3 regions of the Pseudomonas imperatae genome follow, and region 3 is predicted to be linked to each of the others. Evidence: predicted binding sites of a transcription regulator. Region 3 holds the regulator's gene; each other region holds the start of a gene.
The links. Region 3 encodes sigma-54, which starts transcription at its own class of promoters, with help from an activator protein. Its sites were predicted from a motif close to ANTGGCATNNANNTTGCTNT; they were not measured.
Positions count from the first base shown of each region.

Region 1: the regulator sigma-54 is predicted to act here: its motif matches at 1,747-1,766, upstream of ACWKWX_RS07650 (circularly permuted type 2 ATP-grasp protein).
Region 2: the regulator sigma-54 is predicted to act here: its motif matches at 2,516-2,535, upstream of glnK (P-II family nitrogen regulator).

Region 1 covers NZ_JBSKHP010000004.1:262,669-266,776, reverse strand. The annotation lists gene ACWKWX_RS07670 (hypothetical protein) at 1-167, opposite strand, end outside; gene ACWKWX_RS07665 (hypothetical protein) at 346-582, shown strand; gene ACWKWX_RS07660 (ribonuclease E inhibitor RraB) at 806-1,147, shown strand; gene ACWKWX_RS07655 (hypothetical protein) at 1,402-1,599, opposite strand; gene ACWKWX_RS07650 (circularly permuted type 2 ATP-grasp protein) at 1,799-3,208, shown strand; gene ACWKWX_RS07645 (alpha-E domain-containing protein) at 3,222-4,108, shown strand, end outside.
Region 2 covers NZ_JBSKHP010000011.1:114,934-119,041, reverse strand. The annotation lists gene ACWKWX_RS15755 (secondary thiamine-phosphate synthase enzyme YjbQ) at 1-401, opposite strand, end outside; gene ACWKWX_RS15750 (ammonium transporter) at 602-1,939, opposite strand; gene glnK (P-II family nitrogen regulator) at 1,975-2,313, opposite strand; gene ACWKWX_RS15740 (accessory factor UbiK family protein) at 2,726-2,986, shown strand; gene ACWKWX_RS15735 (LysR family transcriptional regulator) at 3,116-4,027, shown strand.
Region 3 covers NZ_JBSKHP010000001.1:269,802-273,909, reverse strand. The annotation lists gene lptA (lipopolysaccharide transport periplasmic protein LptA) at 1-334, shown strand, start outside; gene lptB (LPS export ABC transporter ATP-binding protein) at 334-1,059, shown strand; gene ACWKWX_RS01280 (RNA polymerase factor sigma-54) at 1,231-2,727, shown strand; gene hpf (ribosome hibernation-promoting factor, HPF/YfiA family) at 2,839-3,147, shown strand; gene ptsN (PTS IIA-like nitrogen regulatory protein PtsN) at 3,160-3,624, shown strand; gene rapZ (RNase adapter RapZ) at 3,627-4,108, shown strand, end outside.

The DNA of each region.
Region 1 (4,108 bases), on a different contig from region 3:
TTGGGCAGTTTTTCCAGCGGCGTGCGCGGGTCATCAGGCTCAAGGCGCTGCCCCATGCGCTGGAACACAGCCAGCGGCGTGGGCGCCTGGGCCAGGGCGCCCAGCAGGGTGTGGTAGTGGGCGAGCACGTCATCGTAGTGCTTCACGGCAGCTAGGGTGTCGGTCATGACCGTCTCCTTGGGTGGAAACGGTGCATTTCGCCCGTTCGTCTGCCCGCCAAGGTGTTATCTAAATGAATCATTGCCGCTGGCGGGCACCCGGCCGGAACGATGCCGGCCCTGGCCGGTCAAGTGAAGTAAGGCGCAAGCCTTGTGTCGTCGACTCCGTTCTGCCGAGGAGATCTAGATGAAAAAGTGGCAAATCACGTTTATCGATGAACATGGCCAGCAGTTGAACCTGCAGGTCGATGCGCAGGAACGTCCCGACAAGGACGAGGCGGCCAGGCATGTACGTGCCTATTACCGCCCGGTGCTGGAAAAGGCCGACCTCAATGATTTTGATAATCGTGCCGCGGAACCGGCGGCCAAGGCGCTCAAGGAGATGAATGCCATGGAAATCGTTTCTGTGACGCCAGTCGACTGATCCGCAATTGGTGCGCCTGACCCTCTGGCACAGGCGCCGCCTTCGCGCTACTCTGCAATCGAGAGCGGCCTGCCCCCTTTGGCCGTGCCCTCGTCTTGTTGTCAGCTCCATGCTTGTTTCCGGGTGACCCTTGAGTCGCGTAGTCCCATTGCAGTCGTTTTTCTGCCAACGGAGGTCCTGGAAGTACTGAAAGTCTATCCATCAATGATGAGGAGGACGATTCATGAGCACAGCCTATCAAGAAGACATCAGCACCCACGTGCTGCGCCGCATGAAGGAAGGCGGCTTCGATTTTGCCAGCATCCATCCCATCGAGTTCTATGCCGTGTTCCCGGACGAAAAGCGTGCGCGCACGGCAGCGGGCAAGTTCCAGGGCGAGTCACTCAATGCCCAGGTCAGCGAACGTGACGATGGGGCCTGGTACCTGGAGTTGAGCAAGGTGATGTTCGCCACCTATGGCGGCATTGGCGAGTTCGAGCAGGACTTCGAAGCCGTGATCGAACCGCTGGGCGGCGAGATAGAAGGGTGGGGTGTGAAGCATCAGGTGCAGCGCCTGCAGGCTTGACTGACCCCCGCAGTACATGACGGCTGGCCCATGGGCTGGCCGTTTTAGTTTGCAGGCCATCCACAATACCTCCAGTTATTGCTGCTGCCCTGGCTTGTGATCTTGATCTGGCTTTTGACTTGGCTTTTGACTTGGCTTTTGATCTGGCTTTTGATCTTGATTGTATGCCCCGTAAAGCGCCCGGGCCGACTGGAGGCGTCGATCAAGCGGACGACGGCCCGGAATAGAAGCGCCTCCGGTTCCGTCTCCCTCGGCTACGCCTCGGCCCGCTTGATCAACGCCTCCAGTCGTCCCGGGCGCTTAACGGGGCCAAGATCAAAATCAAAAGCCAGATCAAAAGCCAGATCAAGATCAAGAGCCAAATCAAGATCAAGAGCTTCAAGATCAAAAACGATTTGCGGGGATTGAATATTCATTAAAAAAACTGTCTGGCGCAGCGTTGCCGAAATCATCTCTGTCTATGCTGGTCATAGCAATTAGCCTTGAACTACCGCTTCGCAATGAAGCGTCCGGGGACGGGTTGGGGTCAATGACGCACAGGAATGGTGCGAGCGCGAATCGGGCGTTATCCAACCTGTTGTTATTTAAGCGTTTCTGCCGCTGGCACGAGCCTTGCGATGGGCTTGGTGTCCGGGTGACAAGGAGTACGGCATGATCCGCACCTTTTATGATGAGATGTACGATGCCGGCGGCGTGGTCCGCCCGCATTACCGGGAGTTCGCGCGCTGGCTGGCCGACACCCCCGAAGAGCTCCTGGCCCAACGGCGCCGGGAAGCCGATCTGCTGTTCCACCGGGCTGGCATCACTTTCACGCTCTATGGCGACGAGCAGGGCACCGAGCGGCTGATTCCGTTCGATACCATTCCGCGCAGTATCCCGGCCAGCGAGTGGCGGGTGGTGGAGCGCGGCTGTATCCAGCGGGTCAAGGCACTGAACATGTTCCTGGCCGACCTGTACCACGACCAGCGCATCATCAAGGCCGGCATCATCCCCGCCGAACAGGTGCTGGCCAACGAGCAGTACCAGCTGGCGATGCAGGGCCTGAACCTGCACCGTGACATCTACTCGCACATTTCCGGCGTCGACCTGGTGCGCGACGGCGATGGCAGCTACTACGTGCTGGAAGACAACCTGCGCACGCCCAGCGGCGTGAGCTACATGCTCGAAGACCGCAAGATGATGATGCGCCTGTTCCCCGAGCTGTTCGCGGCCCAGCGCATCGCCCCCATCGACCATTACCCGAGCATGCTGCTGGACACCCTCAAAAGCTCCAGCCACCTGGACAACCCCAGCGTGGTGGTGCTGACCCCCGGGCGCTTCAACAGTGCGTTCTTCGAGCATGCGTTCCTGGCCCGCGAGATGGGCGTGGAACTGGTGGAGGGCGCCGACCTGTTCGTGCGCGACGACCGCGTGTTCATGCGCACCACCGACGGCCCCAAGGCCGTGGACGTGATCTACCGCCGCCTCGACGATGCCTTCCTCGACCCGCTGGCGTTCAACCCCGAATCGATGCTGGGCGTGCCCGGCCTGCTGGCGGCATACCGCTCGGGCAACGTGGTGCTGGCCAACGCCATCGGCACCGGCGTGGCGGACGACAAGTCGGTATACCCCTACGTCACCGACATGATCCGTTTCTACCTGGACGAGGAGCCGATCCTCAAGAACGTGCCGACGTGGCAGTGTCGCAACCCCAAGGAACTGTCCCACGTGCTGGCCAACCTGCCCGACCTGGTGGTCAAGGAGACCCAGGGGTCGGGCGGCTACGGCATGCTGGTGGGCCCTGCCGCCAGCGCGGCCGAGATCGAGAACTTCCGTGCCCGCCTCAAGGCGCGGCCCCATGCCTACATCGCGCAGCCGACGCTGTCGTTGTCGACCTGCCCGACCTTCGTCGAGAACGGCATTGCCCCGCGCCATATCGACCTGCGCCCGTTCGTCCTTGCCGGCCGCGAAACCCGTGTGGTACCCGGCGGGCTGACCCGCGTGGCGCTGCGCGAGGGCTCGCTGGTGGTCAACTCGTCACAGGGTGGCGGAACCAAGGACACCTGGGTGGTCGAGGATTAAGGATGCCTGCCAAATGCTGAGTAGAACTGCCTCTGATCTGTATTGGATGTCACGTTACCTGGAGCGCGCGGAGAACCTGGCGCGCATGCTCGAAGTCAGCTATTCGCTGTCGCTGATGCCCCAGGATGGCCGTGGCGACGGTCTTGAAGAAATGGCCATGCCGCTGTTGATCACCGGCACCCTCGACGACTACCTGGAGCGCCACGGCAAGCTGCACGCCGAGCGCCTGCTGCACTTCTTCGCCCTGGACGCCAGCAACCCGGCCAGCCTCTACAGCTGCCTGGGCGCCGCCCGCGCCAGTGCCCACGCGGTGCGTGGGCGCATCACCGCCGACATGTGGGAAAACATCAACGCCACCTGGCTGGAGATTCGCGGCATCGCCGAGCAGGGCCTGGGGCGCTACGGCCTGAGCCGCTTCTGCGAGTGGATCAAGGAGCGTTCGCACCTGTTCCGTGGCGCCACCTACGGCACCATCATGCGCAATGACGCGTTCCGCTTCATTCGCCTGGGCACCTTCATCGAGCGCGCCGACAACACCCTGCGCCTGGTGGACGCGCGCTACGAGATGCTGGGCGACGAGGCCGAACTGGTGGACGAAAGCTCGGCGCGCAGTTACTACCAGTGGAGCGCGCTGCTGCGGGCGTTGTCGTCGTTCGAGGCTTACACCGAGATCTACCGCGACGCGCCCTCGGCCAACAACGTGGCGGAGATGTTGCTGCTGCGCGCCGACGTGCCGCGCTCGCTGCGCGCTTGCACCGAGGAAATCGACCAGATCCTGGCCTCGCTGCCCGGCCTCAACGGCCGCCCGGCCCAGCGCCTGGCCGCCGAGCTGGACGCGCGCCTGCGCTACACCGGCATCGGCGAGATCCTCGACGAGGGCCTGCATGCCTGGCTCACCGA
Region 2 (4,108 bases), on a different contig from region 3:
GCGAGCACCCTGCGAGCTCCGCCATGATCACGGTGCTCACCCAAATACACACCCTGCCAGGTACCCAGCGCCAGCCGCCCGTCCCACACCGGCAACGTCAGTTGACAGCCTAGCAAACTGGCCTTGAAGTGTGCCGGCAGGTCATCCGCGCCTTCGTCGTTGTGTTCATAGCCGCCGTCGCCCTGGGGCACCAGGCGGTTGAAGAAACGCTCGAAATCACGCCGAACCGCAGGGTCGGCGTTCTCGTTGATGGTCAACGACGCCGACGTATGTTGCAGCAGCAGGTGCAGCAGGCCGATACGGCATGCACGCAACTCTGGCCAGTCGTGCAGCAGCTCATCCGTTACCAGGTGAAAGCCGCGCGGCCTTGGCTTCAAGGTGATCAACCGTTGCTGCCACATACCATTCTCCACACGTTCGGGGCGCATTCTAGCGCGCTCTGGGAAAAAGCAAAGGGGCTAAATTCATCATTGCCTGTAAGCCTTTCGCCTACATGGCACGGTTGCTGGAACTTGGCTGGCAGAAACCGTTTGCGCCCTGGACAAATGACAAATCGCAGGCAAAAAAATGCCCGGCAAGCCGGGCATTTTTTCGCAGGCGGTTACAGGTTGTAGCCGCGCTCGTTGTGTTGCGCCAGGTCCAGGCCAACCGACTCTTCTTCGTCGTTGACGCGCAGGCCCATGACCACGTCCAGCACCTTGAGGATGACGTAGGTCACCACGGCGGTGTAGACGATGGTGAACGCCACGCCCTTGCACTGAATCCAGACTTGGGCAGCGATGTCGGTCACGGTGCCGAAGCCGCCCAGCGACGGGGCTGCGAACACGCCGGTCAGGATAGCGCCGAGGATACCGCCGATACCGTGCACGCCGAAGGCGTCCAGGGAGTCGTCGTAGCCCAGCTTGCGTTTCAGGGTGGTGGCGCAGAAGAAGCACACCACGCCAGCCGCCAGGCCAATGACCAGGGCGCCCATCGGGCCCACGGTACCGGCAGCCGGGGTGATGGCTACCAGGCCGGCAACCACGCCCGAAGCGATACCCAGGGCGCTAGGTTTGCCGTGGGTGATCCACTCGGCGAACATCCAGCCCAGTGCGGCGGCAGCGGTGGCGATCTGGGTGACCAGCATGGCCATGCCGGCGGTGCCGTTGGCAGCGGCGGCGGAACCGGCGTTGAAGCCGAACCAGCCTACCCACAGCATCGCTGCGCCCATCAGGGTGTAGCCCAGGTTGTGCGGGGCCATCGGGGTGGTCGGGAAGCCTTTGCGCTTGCCCAGCACCAGGCACGCCACCAGGCCTGCGATACCGGCGTTGATGTGCACCACGGTACCACCGGCAAAGTCCAGCACGCCCCAGTCACCCAGCAGCGAGCCCGGACCGGACCAGACCATGTGCGCGATCGGTGCGTACACCAGGGTGAACCAGATGCCCATGAACACCAGCATAGCCGAGAATTTCATGCGCTCGGCGAAGGCACCCACGATCAGCGCCGGGGTGATGATGGCGAAGGTCATCTGGAAGGTGACGAACACCGCTTCCGGAATCAGCGCCGCAGGGCCGGTGATGCTGGCCGGGGTGATACCCGCCAGGAACGCCTTGGCCATGCTGCCGAAGAAGGAGTTGTAGTTGACGACGCCAGCTTCCATACCGGTGGTATCGAACGCCAGGCTGTAGCCATAAATGGTCCACAGAATGCTGACCAGGCCGGTAATGGCGAAGCACTGCATCATCACGGAAAGAATGTTTTTCGAACGAACCATGCCGCCGTAGAACAACGCCAGGCCAGGAATGGTCATGAACAGCACCAGGGCGGTGGACGTCAGCATCCACGCGGTATCGCCCGAATTGAGCACCGGTGCCGGGACCGGATCAGCCGCCAGGGCCATGCCGGGTATTACGAGGGACAACAGGGCTCCTAGCCCTGCGAATTGACGCAGAGTCATATTGTTTTCTCCTGGGGCGTTGGGTTTGGGGCGGCTTAGATCGCGTCGGTATCGGTTTCGCCGGTACGGATGCGAATGGCCTGTTCCAGATTGACCACGAAAATCTTGCCGTCGCCGATCTTGCCGGTGTTGGCAGCCTTGGTGATCGCCTCGATCACCCGGTCCAGATCCTTGTCGTCAATGGCGACATCGATCTTCACCTTGGGCAAAAAGTCGACCACGTATTCCGCGCCGCGATACAGCTCGGTGTGACCCTTCTGGCGCCCGAAGCCTTTCACCTCGGTTACGGTAATGCCCTGCACGCCGATTTCAGACAGCGACTCGCGGACGTCGTCCAATTTGAACGGCTTGATGATGGCAGTGACTAGCTTCATGAAACTCTCTCCCGAATTAGTGGACTTGCCCCAGGAAAACAAACCCAGCTCAAGTCTAAGCGCAGTGCCTGGCTTTGTAACGCGTCGTCGGTCCCACATCCCCAGACCAACCACCAGTACCGCTCCTGACGAAACACATCCCGCTCCGCCTGCGCACTGCATTCGTCACATCGACTGCATCAGTGCATGGGTCAATGCTGTGTAAGCAGAAAGCTTGCCATGTCCGTGCAACCCAACAAATTCGGCGTGTTTCCCCTTGCTTGTCGCCCTCGCCCCACATCTGATCAACGGTTGCGCCCTATCCTGGTGCGCACTCGAACGTGGCGATGCGCAAAAACCGTGCGGCCGCCACGCCACTGACTATAGACGCCTGCGTGTTACACTCCAGGCCATCAGATTCAGGAATTTCACCATGCTTGCGCCCAAAGCCTTCCTCGACGCCCTTGGCGACCACGCCTCGCGCCTGTTCAGCAGCGACACCAGCCAGCCCCGCGCCGAGCTGGAAAGCCAGTTCAAGGTGCTGCTGCAAAGCGGCTTCAGCAAGCTGGACCTGGTAAGCCGGGAAGAATTCGACAGCCAGATGGTGGTGCTGGCCCGCACCCGCGCGCGCCTTGAAGCGCTGGAAGCGAAGATGGCCGAACTCGAAGCCCGCCTGGCGCCACCTGCGGAATAACCACTCAGCTCGCGCCCGGTGACGCGGCCTGCGGCCGCTGCTACGGGGCGGTGGGTTTGTAGCATTGCGTCATACAAACCCGCACCTCTACACTCCAGCCATATGCGAATGGACTGGGGGCAGCCGCCGATGAACCGCAATGAATTGCGCAAGGCCGACATCAACCTGATGGTGGTGTTCGAGACCTTGATGCTCGAGCGCAACGTCACCCGCGTCGCCGAAAAGCTGTTCCTCGGCCAGCCCACCATCAGCTCGGCGCTCAACCGCCTGCGCAGCATGTTCAACGACCCGCTGTTCGTGCGTGTCGGCCACCGCATGGAGCCCACCGCCCGCGCCGAGGAACTGGCCCGGCACCTGTCGCCGGCCCTGGACGCGCTGTCCATCGCCATCAGCCTGAGCCACGACTTCGACCCCGCCGTCAGCAACTCCACCTTCCGCATCGGGCTGTCGGACGACGTCGAGTTCGGCCTGCTGCCGCCGCTGCTGCGCGCCCTGCGCCAGGAGGCGCCGAAGGTGGTGTTCGTGGTGCAGCACGTGGACTACTGGCGCGTGCCCGACCTGCTCGCCTCCGGCGAAATAACCGTGGGCATCAGCCAGACCCGCGGCCTGCCGGCCAACGCCAAGCGCAAGCTACTGCGGCGCATCCAGCCGCGCATCCTGCGCGCCGACAAATCCGACCACCCCCTGACCCTCGACGAATACTGCGAACGCCCCCACGTGCTGGTCTCGCACATGGCCAACACCAGCGGCGTGGTGGACGAGTGGCTGGAAGAAATCGGCCGCAAGCGCAACGTCGTCCTCTCCGTCCCCCAATACAGCGCCCTGCCCGCCCTGCTGGCCGGCACCGACCTGCTCGCCGGCGCCCCCGACTACGCGGCGAACGCGATGGTGGGCTACGGCAACCTGTACACCGAGCCGCTGCCGTTCGACACGCCTACGCTGGACCTGTCGATGGTGTGGTTGAGCGTGATGGATACGGACCCGGGGGAGCGGTGGTTGAGGTCACGGCTGGAGGCGTTCATGAGTGATTTGCCGCGCTGACTTCGCCACGTAGCCGCTGCCGCAGGCTGCGCTGGCCATTGCGTGCACTGAAAATGTTGGTCTGCAATGAGGGCCAGCGCA
Region 3 (4,108 bases):
GACCATCACCCGCAACGCCCAGGGCGACGTCGACACCTTCACCTCGGTGGGCAACCTGGCCTACTACGAGCAGAAGCCGGCGATCGACAAGCCCATCGTCCAGGGCTACGGCAAGACCATCCAGTACTTCTCGGCGCAGAACCGCATCATCCTGATCGACCAGGCCAAGGTGGTGAACGACGGCAACACGTCCGAAGGCGAGAAGATCGTCTATGACACCGTCAAGCAGGTGGTGAATGCCGGCCGCGCCACGGGCGCCAAGGTCACGCCACGACCACGCATCGACATGGTCATCCAGCCGAAAAGCAAAACCGACCAGCAGCAGGGCAAGTAATGGCTATCCTCAAAGCCCAGCACCTGGCCAAGGCCTACAAGGGCCGGCAAGTGGTGCGTGACGTCAGCATGTCCATCGAAAGTGGGCAGATCGTCGGCCTCCTGGGGCCTAACGGCGCCGGCAAGACCACCTGCTTCTACATGATCGTCGGCCTGGTGCGCGCCGATCAGGGCCGCGTGCTGATCGACGACCTGGACGTGAGCCACCAGCCCATGCACGGTCGCGCTCGCTCGGGCATCGGCTACCTGCCGCAGGAAGCCTCGATCTTCCGCAAGCTGTCGGTCTCCGACAACATCATGGCCATCCTGGAAACCCGCCCGGAGCTGGACAAGGCCGGCCGCGTGAAGGAGCTGGAAAGCCTGCTGCAGGAGTTCCACATCACGCACATCCGCGACAACCTGGGCATGAGCCTGTCGGGCGGCGAGCGGCGCCGGGTGGAAATTGCCCGCGCGCTGGCGACCGCGCCCAAGTTCATCCTGCTGGACGAACCCTTTGCCGGTGTCGACCCGATCTCGGTCGGCGACATCAAGCAGATCATTCATCACCTCAAGAACAAGGGCATCGGCGTGTTGATCACCGACCACAACGTTCGCGAGACCCTGGATATCTGTGAAACCGCTTACATCGTCAACGATGGCCAGCTGATCGCCGAAGGCGATGCCGAGACCATCCTGGCAAACCAACTGGTGAAAGAGGTTTACCTCGGCCACGAGTTCCGCCTGTAACGGCGAGGTGTTTGGCTGGTTGCCCGGGGCGCGCCGCGAATTAATTGCGGTGTCGCTCTAGGCAAACACTTCGGTTTCAGGCATATAATTTGCTTACGACAAAAGCCGAGAGCCTCGGCGCCCGTAGTGGATGGCGCTTTGCGCCGGCGAATAAGGTGTTAAGCCCCTGCCATGAAACCATCGCTCGTCCTAAGAATGGGCCAGCAACTGACGATGACACCGCAGTTGCAACAGGCCATCCGCCTCCTCCAGCTCTCCACCCTGGACCTCCAACAGGAAATCCAGGAGGCCCTGGAATCCAATCCGATGCTCGAACGCCAGGAAGAAGGCGACGACTTCGACAACAGCGACCCCATGGCCGACAAGGCCGAGCAACAGGTCACGCCGGAAATCCAGGAGCCCAGCTACCAGGAAACCTCCGCCCCCACCGTCGACAACCTCGAAGACGGCGAGTGGAGCGAGCGCATTCCCAACGAGCTTCCCGTCGACACCGCCTGGGAAGACATCTACCAGACCAGCGCCAGCAGCCTGCCCAGCAACGATGACGACGAATGGGACTTCACCACCCGCACGTCGGCCGGCGAAAGCCTGCAGAGCCATCTGCTGTGGCAACTCAACCTGGCGCCCATGTCCGACACCGATCGCCTGATCGCGGTCACCCTGATCGACTGCATCAACAACCAGGGCTACCTGGACGAGACGCTGCAGGAGATCTGCGACTCCTTCGACCCGGAGCTGGACATCGAGCTGGACGAAGTGGAAGCCGTGCTGCACCGCATCCAGCAGTTCGAGCCCGCCGGCATCGGCGCCCGCGACCTCAGCGAATGCCTGCTGCTGCAACTGCGCCAGATGCCCCCGCGCACGCCGTGGCTCAGTGAGGCCCAGCGCCTGGTGGCCGACTACATCGACCTGCTGGGCAGCCGCGACTACAGCCAGCTGATGCGCCGCATGAAGCTCAAGGAAGACGAGCTGCGCCAGGTCATTGAACTGGTGCAAAGCCTCAACCCGCGCCCTGGCTCGCAGATCGAGTCCAGCGAAGCCGAGTACGTGGTGCCCGACGTCATCGTGCGCAAGGACAACGAGCGCTGGCTGGTGGAGCTGAACCAGGAAGCCGTACCGCGCCTGCGCGTCAACCCGCAGTACGCCGGCTTCGTGCGCCGCGCCGACACCAGCGCCGACAACACCTTCATGCGCAACCAGTTGCAGGAGGCGCGCTGGTTCATCAAGAGCCTGCAGAGCCGCAACGAGACCCTGATGAAGGTCGCCAGCCAGATCGTCGAGCACCAGCGCGGTTTCCTCGACTACGGCGACGAGGCCATGAAGCCGCTGGTGCTGCACGACATCGCCGAGGCGGTGGGCATGCACGAGTCGACCATTTCGCGGGTGACCACGCAGAAATACATGCACACCCCGCGCGGCATCTACGAGCTGAAATACTTTTTCTCCAGCCACGTCAGCACCTCCGAGGGCGGAGAATGCTCGTCCACGGCGATCCGCGCGATCATCAAGAAACTGGTTGCCGCGGAAAATCAGAAAAAGCCATTGAGTGACAGCAAGATCGCTGGTTTACTGGAGGCACAAGGCATCCAGGTAGCCCGCCGCACTGTCGCCAAGTACCGTGAATCCCTAGGGATCGCGCCGTCCAGCGAACGCAAGCGGCTGATGTGAATCCTGGCAGCGCCAAGGCGCTGCCAGTGGGCTTGCCGGATGTGCCACAGCGTTCCAGTGGCAGGTTAACCAACCTGTCTCTTTATGCACTGGCAATAAGGAGAAAGCGGTATGCAAGTCAACATCAGTGGACATCAACTGGTTGTGACCGACGCCATGCGCACTTACATCGGTGAGAAACTCGACCGATTGGAGCGCCATTTCGACAAGATCACCAACGTGCAGGTCATCATGGAGGTCGAGAAGCTGAAACAGAAAATCGAGGCCACCCTGCGCGTACCCGGTGGCGAAGTCGTGGCAAACGCGGAACATGATGACATGTACGCGGCCATCGACCTGCTGACCGACAAGCTCGACCGCCAACTCAAAAAGCATAAGGAAAAACAGCAGAGTCTGCTGCAAGGCCAGACCGCCCGCTGACACTCCCCCCTCATGATCCGACTTGAAAACATCCTGACCCCCGGCCGTTCCCTCGTGAACGCGCCGGGCGGCAGCAAGAAGAAAGTACTCGAACACATCGCCACCCTCATCGCCCGGGAAGTCCCCGGCCTTGAGATGCAGGTAGTGTTCGAAAGCCTGGTCGCCCGCGAAAAACTGGGCTCGACCGGTTTTGGCAACGGTATTGCCATCCCCCATTGCCGCCTGGTTGGCTGCACCACGCCGATCAGCGCCCTGCTGCACCTGGAGAACAAGATCGACTACGACGCCATCGACGGCGCCCCGGTCGACCTGGTCTTCGTGCTCCTGGTCCCCCAGGAGGCGACCAATGAACACCTGGCGTTGCTGAGCCAGATCGCCGGCATGCTCGACCGCGCCGACGTGCGCGAGCGCCTGCGCTCGGCGAAAAGCAGCGATGCCCTCTATCAGGTTGTGCTGGACGAACAGAAAGGTCATTGACCATGCGCCTGATCATCGTCAGCGGCCGTTCCGGCTCGGGCAAAAGCACCGCGCTGGACGTGCTGGAAGACAACGGTTTCTACTGCATCGACAACCTGCCGGCCGGCCTGCTGCCGGAACTGGCCGAGCGCGCCCTGATCCGCACCGAGCTGGCCCAGCCGCTGGTAGCCGTGTCCATCGATGCGCGCAACCTGCCCAGCGACCTGTCGCGTTTTCCGCAACTGCTGCAGGAAGCCCGCGACAAGCACATCCAGTGCGACGTGCTGTACCTGGACGCCGACGAAGAAACCCTGCTCAAGCGCTTCTCCGAGACCCGCCGCCGCCACCCGCTGAGCAACGCCAGCCGTTCGCTGGCCGAAGCCATCCGGGTGGAAACCGACCTGCTCAGCCCGATCGCCGACCTGGCTGACCTGAAGATCAACACCACCCACCTGAACCTGTACCAGCTGCGCGACTCGCTCAAGCTGCGCCTGCTGAACAAGCC